Regions from separate parts of the Dongia sp. agr-C8 genome, predicted to be linked through region 1. Evidence: riboswitches for the same ligand, from Rfam matches in the RefSeq annotation. Region 1 holds a riboswitch; the other holds the start of a gene.
What was found. Region 1 has a riboswitch for S-adenosylmethionine ahead of metZ (O-succinylhomoserine sulfhydrylase). Riboswitches for the same ligand answer to the same signal wherever they lie in the genome.

Region 1 (4,405 bases):
GAGACCGGCACGCCGACCTTGCCGACCTCGCCCTTGGCCAGCGCATGGTCGGCGTCGTAGCCGGTCTGGGTCGGCAGGTCGAAGGCGATCGAAAGCCCGGTCTGGCCGCGCGCGAGATTGGTGCGATAGAGCGCGTTCGAGGCCGCGGCCGAGCTGTGCCCGGAATAGGTCCGGAACAGCCAGGGTTGCTCGCGCTTTTCGCCACTCATCGCCTACTCCCAAAACGGCTTCTTATCATTGTGCAGTGCAATATTGCCCCGGCCGGCCGGGCTCCGGCAAGCCCCCTGCTCTGCATCCAAAGTCGCAGCGGCGGCGAAGGAGGATCAGCACAACCCGACGGGGAGGAAGTCATGCTGTTGAGCGATGCCGGCGTGGACGTGGTCCGCGCCGCCTATCATGCCTTCGGCCGCGGCGATATCGCCGCCGTCGTCGATCTGCTGAGCGACGCCGTCGACTGGCGCTTCATCGGCCCGCAGCGCCTCGCCTATACCGGCCGCTTCACCAAGCCGCAGGTCGCCCAGTGGTTCGCCGACGTCGCGGCCGCCGACGACATCCAGGCCTTCGAGCCGCGCGAGTTCATCCCCGGCGGTGCGCATGTCACCGTGCTCGGCTGGGAACGCTGCGCCGCGCGCTCCTCCGGCAAGGTGTTCGAGAGCGAATGGGTGCACGTTTTCACCGTGCAGCACGGCAAGATCACCCGCTTCCTCGGGATCTACGACACCGAAGCCTCGGCCGCGGCGCGGTGATCTCAACTCGCCGTCATTGCCGGGCTCGACCCGGCAATCTGGCGCCGACCTGCACCAGATGCCCGGGACAAGCCCGGGCATGACGACTGAAGTCAAACCGCGCTGAGCGCCTGCTCCAGGTCCTCGATCAAGTCCTGCGCATCCTCGAGGCCGACCGAGACACGGATCAGCCCATCGTCGATGCCCTGCGCGGCGCGCTGCTCGGCGGTGAGGCGTTGGTGGGTCGTGGTCATCGGATGCGTCGCCAGCGATTTAGCGTCGCCGAGATTGTTGGAAATGAGCACCAGGTCGAGCGCGTTCAGGAACTTGAAGGCCGCCGCCTTGCCGCCCTTCAGGCTGAAGCCGACCATGGTGCCGCCGCCGTTCATCTGCTTCTGCGCCAGCGCGCGCTGCGGGAAGCCTTCCAGCGTCGGGTAGAGCACCTGCGAGAGCTTGGGATGGCCGGCGAGCTTGCGCGCGATGGCCTCGGCGCTGGCGGCCTGACGCGTGACCCGCAGCTCCAGCGTCTCCAGGCCCTTCAGCAGCACCCAGGCGTTCATCGGGCTCAGGCTGGGGCCGGTATGACGCAGGAAAGGCTGCAGGATCTCGGTGATGAACTTCTGCGTGCCCAGGATGACGCCACCCAGGGTGCGCCCCTGGCCGTCGATATGCTTGGTCGCGGAATAGACGACGACATCGGCGCCGAGCTTCAAAGGTTGCTGCAGCAGCGGCGTCGCGAAGACGTTATCGACCACCACCGTGGCGCCCGCCGCATGCGCGAGCTGGCTGACTGTCTCGAGATCGACCAGCCGCAGGCTCGGGTTGCTCGGCGTCTCGAGGAACACCGCCTTGGTCGGCTTGCCGAGCGCCTGCTTCCAGGCATCGTTGTCGCGCCCGTCGACGAAGACGCATTCGACGCCCCATTTCGGCAGGATCTCGGCCAGGATGAACTGGCAGGACCCGAACAAGGCGTCCGACGAGACGATGCGATCGCCCGCTTTCACCTGGCAGGCGAGTGCCGCGAAGACCGCGGCCATGCCGCTCGCGGTGCCGCGCGCGGCTTCGGCGCCTTCGAGATCCGCCATCCGTTCCTCGAACATGGCGACGGTCGGATTGCCGAAGCGCGAATAGACGAAGCGCGGCTGCGAATTGTTGAAGGCGGCTTCCGCCTCCTCCGCGCTCTCGTAGATATAGCCGGACGTGAAATAGACCGGCTCGGCGGTTTCCTTGAACCCCGAGCGGGACTGGCCCGCATGCACCAGCCGCGTCGCGCTGCGCCAGTGCGACTTGATCTCGCGTTTGCTCGTCATGGAATCAAAAACCTCCGGACACAAAAACACCCCGACCGGCAAGGTCGAGGTGCAAAATGCGTGTCCCAGACCCTTTTAGCTGCATGTTTAACGTGGCCGCAAGCCGAGCTCAAATCGCCACGAAGCGCTGCGAGTATCCACGCCTGCGCGGGAATGTCAAATCGATCGCCCGTCGGCCAGGCCCGCCACGATTCTGCCGCAATCTCCAGTGGCTTAGCGGCTCTCCTTCACAGCGAAGTGACCGCGGCGGGCTGCTGGGTTCATTAGGCTCGCGCGTTGTATGCAGGGGGACGAACCGCGATTCCGATCACCGTCACGAGGATCGCGGCCTGCGCAGGGCAGGAACCGCCCCCGACAGGAGTGGAGAGAAATCATGTTGCGCTTGAAAGGATCGAAGACGATCGCCGCCGCGCTCGCGGGCGGTCTGGCTTTGATGGCGGCCGGCATCTCGACCGCACAGGCCGACGACGACTGGAACGGCAACGGCTGGAACCACGGCAAGCATTGGAAGAAGCACGGCCACGGCTGGGGCCCGGGTCCGGTGGTGGTGCGCAACGGCTATTATTATGCGCCGCCGCCGCGGGTCTATTACGCGCCGCCGCCGGCGGTGTATTACGAAGCGCCGCCGCGCGTCTACTACGCGCCGCCGCCGCCGGTCTATGTCGTCCCGCAACCGCAGCCGGCGATCAGCCTGCAGTTCCGCCTCTGACGCCGCGCTCTGCGTGAGCGGCAACACGCGCCCCGGCTCCAGCGGTCGGGGCGCTTTTGTTTGTGGCACAGGCTGCCGTGAGCGGATTCACACTGCCGTGAATCCGCACTCTTAAGTGCCTGAAATTCAACTCAGAAAAAACGACTCGGATAATTCGCTCCGAATTTGCAGCACCGGCCGCGAACTTTTGCCGCGTTTGGTCGTTTACTGAGGCGAGATGACCGAAGGGCCTTTCCACTGCGAAATCGCCCTACGGGGGAACCTCTCGCGGGTCATGGAATGTGAGAAGGAGTCTTATCCATGAAGCGCGTTATCGCGAGCGTTCTACTCGTGGCCTTCCTGGCCGGCTGCTCAGGCATGTCGAACCGGGAACAGCGAGCCGTCAGCGGCGGCGCCATCGGCGCAGCGGGCGGCGCAGGTATCGGTCTGCTGACCGGCGCACCGGTTGCCGGCGCGCTGATCGGCGGTGCAGCGGGTGCAGCCACAGGCGCGCTCTGCTGCGGCGACGATTGAGGATCCACCGCGAAGGATGAACGCGAAGCAGTTGAGAATGGAATAATCAAAAGCGCTGCGGTTTCGGACCCCCGACTGGAACCGCAAAAGCGCCCGACGAAGCCCAACTCTGGCCCGGTCTCCCCACCCACGGACCTGGGCTTCGTGGCTGAGGCTTATGCCTCGACTGGCGCCCGGCGAAAGCCGGGCGCTTTTCTTTTGGGTCAAGCCGGAGCCCGAACTGGGCCGGGTCGTCCATGGTGCGGCGCGCACTTTGCGGGCAATATTTAATTTCATCCCTTCGATCGATCGCGCATCATTTGAACATTTATCTCTGCGCTTGAGACAGTTTCGTAAAGATTCGGACTTGACCCTTCTGCAAATGCGAAGGCAGGATGCAACGGATTTCGCACCTGCGAATTAATTTTGAGCGTCTCTGGGCCATGGGAGCAGGCTTCAATGAGTGACAATGCCGTCGTCATTCCGATGACCAAGAAGACCGCGGGCGAAGCGCCGAAAGGTCCCCCGCCGAAGGAGCTCTACGAGCTCGGCGAGATCCCGCCGCTGGGGCACGTGCCTGCGAAGATGTACGCCTGGGCGATCCGTCGCGAGCGCCATGGTCCGCCCGACAAGTCGTTCCAGGTCGAGGTGGTCGAGACGCCGAAGCTCGAGGCTGACGAGGTCCTGGTCATGGTGATGGCCGCCGGCGTCAACTACAACGGCGTCTGGGCGGGCTTGGGCAAGCCGATCTCCCCCTTCGACGTGCACAAGGCCGAGTATCACATCGCCGGATCCGACGCCGCCGGCATCGTCTGGGCCATCGGCTCTCGCGTGAAGCGCTGGAAGGTCGGCGACGAGGTCGTGGTCCATTGCAACCAGGACGACGGCGACGACGAGGAGTGCAACGGCGGCGACCCGATGTTCTCGCCCTCGCAGCGCATCTGGGGCTACGAGACCCCGGACGGATCCTTCGCCCAGTTCTGCCGGGTGCAGGGCCGCCAGCTCATGGAGCGCCCCAAGCACCTCACCTGGGAGGAAAGCGCCTGCTACACCCTGACGCTGGCGACCGCCTATCGCATGCTGTTCGGCCATCGCCCGCATATCCTGCGGCCCGGTCACAACGTGCTGGTCTGGGGCGCCTCGGGCGGCCTCGGCTCGATGGCGGTGCA
Region 2 (4,405 bases), on a different contig from region 1:
CGCGCTCACCCGCTTGACCCGCGCGGAGCTCGACGGCTTTTGGATTCATCTCGACGCCGACGTGCTCGACGACGCGATCATGCCGGCGGTCGACTACCGGATGCCCGGCGGCCTGCAATGGGATGAGTTGACGACGATCCTGCGCACCGCGCTCGCCAGCGGCAAGGCGCTCGGCATCGATATCACCATCTTCAACCCGAAGCTCGACAAGGACGGGTCGATCGCCCGCCGCTTCACCGCTGCTTTGGGCGAAGGCCTCAACGGGACCTAGCGGCGCTCCACCACCGGATAGTATTGCGGCGCCTCCCGCCGATCGAACATCCCGTAGTCGCGCACGACCCGCACCCGCCGCAGCCGCGTCGCATCGGTGGCTGCAAGCGTCGCTTCGAACCCCTCAGCCGAGGCTTGGTCGCGCCAGCTCAACAGCAGGATCACGTCGCCCGGCGCCAGCACCGCGTCAAACACATCCCAGGCGACCAAGCCTGCGGCATCCTTCTTCAACCCGAGAACCGCGGCAACCGCCTCCGCGCCATTCTGCTTCACCCAATCCGCCGGCCGCTGGCCGCTGACCAGGGTGACGGTCGTACCGGCTCCCACCGCGGTTTCGTCGAGCCGCTGCTCCGGCAGATCCGCCTCGCGCGAGTCGCGCGTCACCTGGCCGACCCGCAGGTGATAATCGCCGAAGATCTCCGAGCGCCCGCGCTCCTGGGCACCATGGTGCCGTTCCTGGGTACGCCAACGCACCAGCGCCTTCTCATCGCGCCAGATCGACAGCGACAGCAGCCAGCCCGGCCGCGCCAGGCTGTGATAGCGGGTGACGTCGATGAATCCATCGATCGCCTGCAGATCAAGCTTCAGCAGCTGGGCCAGGCCCAGATAGTCATCCCACTTGTCGGATCTCGGCTGGACCTCGAACACCACCGCGAACATCGGCCGCTCACATCAGCATGATCCGGATGGATATTAGAGCATCCCTCCGGCTAGGCTCGCCTTTTCAGTTCGGCCGAACCCGTATCGTCATGCCGCTGCAGAACCGCGTCACCCCCTTCGGCGAGATCATCGCGACCCCGGCGCGCGGGATGTTCACCGGCAACCGGGGAATCATCCATGACCCGGAGACGCGCACCCTGCTGAAGAAGCGCTGGAGCCTGAAATGCTGGCTGGTCTGCCAGCTCAAGTACAAACACTTCCACCGCGTGCCGATGGCGAAGCGCAGCTGGACCGAGCTCTTCTTCCTGGATGAGGCCACCGCGCTCGCCGCCGGCCATCGCCCCTGCTTCTATTGCAGCCGCGCTCGGGTCGAGGCCTTCCGCGCCGCTTGGGCCCAAGGCAATGGCGGCCCGATCCTCGCTGCACCGGAGATGGACGCCATCCTGCATCGCGAACGCCTGCAGCTGCGAAAGAAGCGCATCCACCCGATGCCGGGGGCGATCGAACGACTACCGGACGGCTCGATGATCGCCGCGGGCGACAGCGCCTTCCTGGTTCTGCACGGTCGTCCGCTACGCTGGACACCCTTCGGCTATGAAGCTGTCAATGAGGCACCGCTGGCCGAGGGCCTGCTGACGCCGCCCTCGACGCTCGCCGCCTTGCGCGCCGGCTATCGCCCGGTGCTGCATGCGAGCGCCGCGGCATGATGCGCGATCTCTTCGCCGAGCCCCGCGAGACGATGGCGGCGGGTGCCGTGCTCCTCCGGGGTTTCGCCTTGCCGCGCGAGGGTGAGCTGCTCGCCGCAATCGAAGCGGTGACTGCCCAAGCGCCGTTCCGCCACATGATGACGCCCGGCGGATACACGATGTCGGTCGCGATGACGACCTGCGGCACCGTCGGCTGGGTCACCGACCGCAAGGGTTATCGCTACAGCCCGACCGACCCCACGACCGGCAGGCCCTGGCCGCCGATGCCGGCCTGCTTCCAGGCCCTCGCGACCGAAGCCGCGGCGGAGGCGGGCTACCCCGACTTCCGGCCGGATTCCTGCCTGATCAACCGCTACGAACCCGGCACCAAGCTCTCCCTGCACCAAGATCAGGACGAGCAGGACATGTGCCAGCCGATCGTCTCAGTCTCGCTCGGCCTGCCGGCCACCTTCCTGTTCGGCGGCCCGCAGCGCGGCGATCCCACCGCCAAATACCCGTTGAACCATGGCGATGTCGCGGTCTGGGGAGGTCCTTCCCGCCTTTTCTTCCACGGGGTCGCCGCCTTGAAGGACGCCGTCCATCCCCTACTGGGGAAAAAGCGCATAAACCTGACCTTTCGCAGGGCCTTAGGGTGATTTTTGTCACTGGCGCTTTGGCGCCCGTTGGGCTAAATGGAAGACATTCCGTGGTGATTTGGCCGGCCGGCTTGCAGCCACGTTAAACAACTCGCTAAAGGGCCGCCTGCGGAATCCCCATCAGAGAATTCCAAGGCTGCGGACCCCGAAGCGAGTCAACTGACCGCTCTTTGGGTGAACTTTGATGCCGATCAAGATTCCAGACAAGCTCCCCGCCTTCCAGACCCTCGTGAACGAGGGCGTTCGTCTCATGACCGAGACGGTGGCCGTGCGTCAGGACATCCGCCCGATGCAGATCGGCCTGCTCAACCTGATGCCGAACAAGATCAAGACCGAGCTGCAGTTCGCCCGGCTGCTTGGGGCGACGCCGCTGCAGGTCGAGCTCTCGCTGATCCGGATCGGCAACCACACGTCCAAGAACACGGCGGAAGAGCATCTGCTGAACTTCTATCAGCCCTGGGAAGCCGTGAAGCAGCGGAAGTTCGACGGCCTGCTCATCACCGGCACGCCGATCGAGCACATCCCCTATGAGGACGTGACCTACTGGTCGGAGATGCAGCAGATCTTCGATTGGACAGAGACCAACGTCCATTCGACGGTCAATGTCTGCTGGGCCGGCATGGCAGCGCTCTACCATTTCCACAAGATTCCGAAGCATCAGCTGCCGGAGAAGGCATTCGGGGTCTATCGCCAGAAGATCACCAAGACCTCCTCGCCTTTCATGATCGGCTTCTCCGACGAGTTCCAGATTCCCATCTCGCGCTGGGCCGAGATCCGCACCGCCGATGTCGCGGCCTGCCCGGATGTGGACGTGCTGGCCTATTCCGAAAGCAAGGGTGTCTGCATCGCCCAGACCAAGGGCACGCGCCGGCTCTATGTGCTCGATCATATGGAATACGACGCGAACTCGCTCGGCGACGAATATGCGCGCGACGTCGCCGCCAACGTGCCGATCAAGCTGCCGCACAACTACTTCCCGAACGACGATCCCAGCCAGACGCCGCTCAATCGCTGGCGCCCGCACGGGCATCTCTTCATCTCGAACTGGATCAACGAGATCTACCAGACGGTGCCGTTCGACATCGAGAAGGTCGGGAAGTAGCGCGCCGCCTCAGATATCCCGCCCGATCAGATATCCCGATTGAGCACGATCGAGGTGGTGAGGTCGGCCACTGCCTCATGAGAAGAGATCCGATCGCGCAACGCGTTGACCCGATCGGTGCTGGCGGCCGAGAGCTCGACCAGCAGATCGATGTCTCCGGTGAGCGAGGTGCAGGACCGCACCTCGGCGATCCGGCGGAGCATGGCTATGAAGCTCGGCGCCGGCGTGGTCTTCAACCGCACGAAGAGATAGACGGAGACGGCTGGCCCGCTCTCCGCGATCTCGGCGCGGTAGCCGCGAATGATGCCGTCGGATTCCAGCTTCGACAACCGGTCCCGCAGGGTCGAACGCGCCAGCCCTACCTTGGCGGCCAAGGTCTTCAGCGGCAGGCGCGCATCCGCCCGCAGCAAGTCCAGGATCTGCCGGTCCTTTTCATCGATTGGGCGCATCAGGCGGCGGGACCGGTCAAAGTGGCGGAATGGGGAGCCAAAAGGGCGGTTGTGTCGCGGCCCCCATCCTCCGCAAATTGGCCGCCGGGTCAATGATTCCCCTATCCCATAGAGAGTGCTCCATGTCGGTCCTGACGACGCTGCCGCCGCAATTCTCCATCGCCGAAGTGGCGGGCATCGCCGACACGCTCTACGGCCTCTCCGGCGAGTTCACCCGGCTCGACAGCGAGCGCGACCAGAACTTTCGGCTGACCGAGGCGAATGGCACCGGCTGGGTGCTGAAGATCGCGAATGCAGCTGAGGACCATCAGGCGCTGGCCTTCCAGGCCGCCTTGCTGCGCCACGTTCAGGCCATCGATCCCAGTCTCCCCTTGCCGCACTTGCGGCCGACCCTGTCCGGCGAAGACCTGGGCCGGACCGGCATGCGCGGCGGGACAGAGCATTTCGTGCGGCTGGTGAGTTGGCTGCCCGGCCAGCTCTATTCCAGCAGCCAGCGGACCGCGGCGCTGCATGACAGTCTCGGCGAGTGCCTGGGGCGGCTGGATCGCGCATTGCAGAGCTTCGGCCATCCCGGCGCACATC

Region 2: linked by a shared signal. The riboswitch ahead of ACYQ4T_RS23160 (homoserine O-succinyltransferase) and the one ahead of metZ (O-succinylhomoserine sulfhydrylase) in region 1 are both predicted to bind S-adenosylmethionine.

What each region holds. Positions count from the first base shown of each region.
Region 1 is NZ_BAAGHZ010000001.1:1,432,845-1,437,249, reverse strand. It holds gene ACYQ4T_RS06615 (methylmalonyl-CoA mutase family protein) at 1-209, opposite strand, end outside; gene ACYQ4T_RS06610 (nuclear transport factor 2 family protein) at 351-746, shown strand; gene metZ (O-succinylhomoserine sulfhydrylase) at 839-2,035, opposite strand; SAM riboswitch at 2,090-2,166, opposite strand; gene ACYQ4T_RS06600 (hypothetical protein) at 2,409-2,744, shown strand; gene ACYQ4T_RS06595 (YMGG-like glycine zipper-containing protein) at 3,045-3,257, shown strand; gene ccrA (crotonyl-CoA carboxylase/reductase) at 3,723-4,405, shown strand, end outside.
Region 2 is NZ_BAAGHZ010000004.1:613,622-618,026, forward strand. It holds gene ACYQ4T_RS23140 (arginase family protein) at 1-271, shown strand, start outside; gene ACYQ4T_RS23145 (antibiotic biosynthesis monooxygenase family protein) at 268-930, opposite strand; gene ACYQ4T_RS23150 (hypothetical protein) at 1,020-1,637, shown strand; gene alkB (DNA oxidative demethylase AlkB) at 1,634-2,272, shown strand; SAM riboswitch at 2,313-2,390, shown strand; gene ACYQ4T_RS23160 (homoserine O-succinyltransferase) at 2,457-3,374, shown strand; gene ACYQ4T_RS23165 (Lrp/AsnC family transcriptional regulator) at 3,401-3,823, opposite strand; gene ACYQ4T_RS23170 (aminotransferase class III-fold pyridoxal phosphate-dependent enzyme) at 3,946-4,405, shown strand, end outside.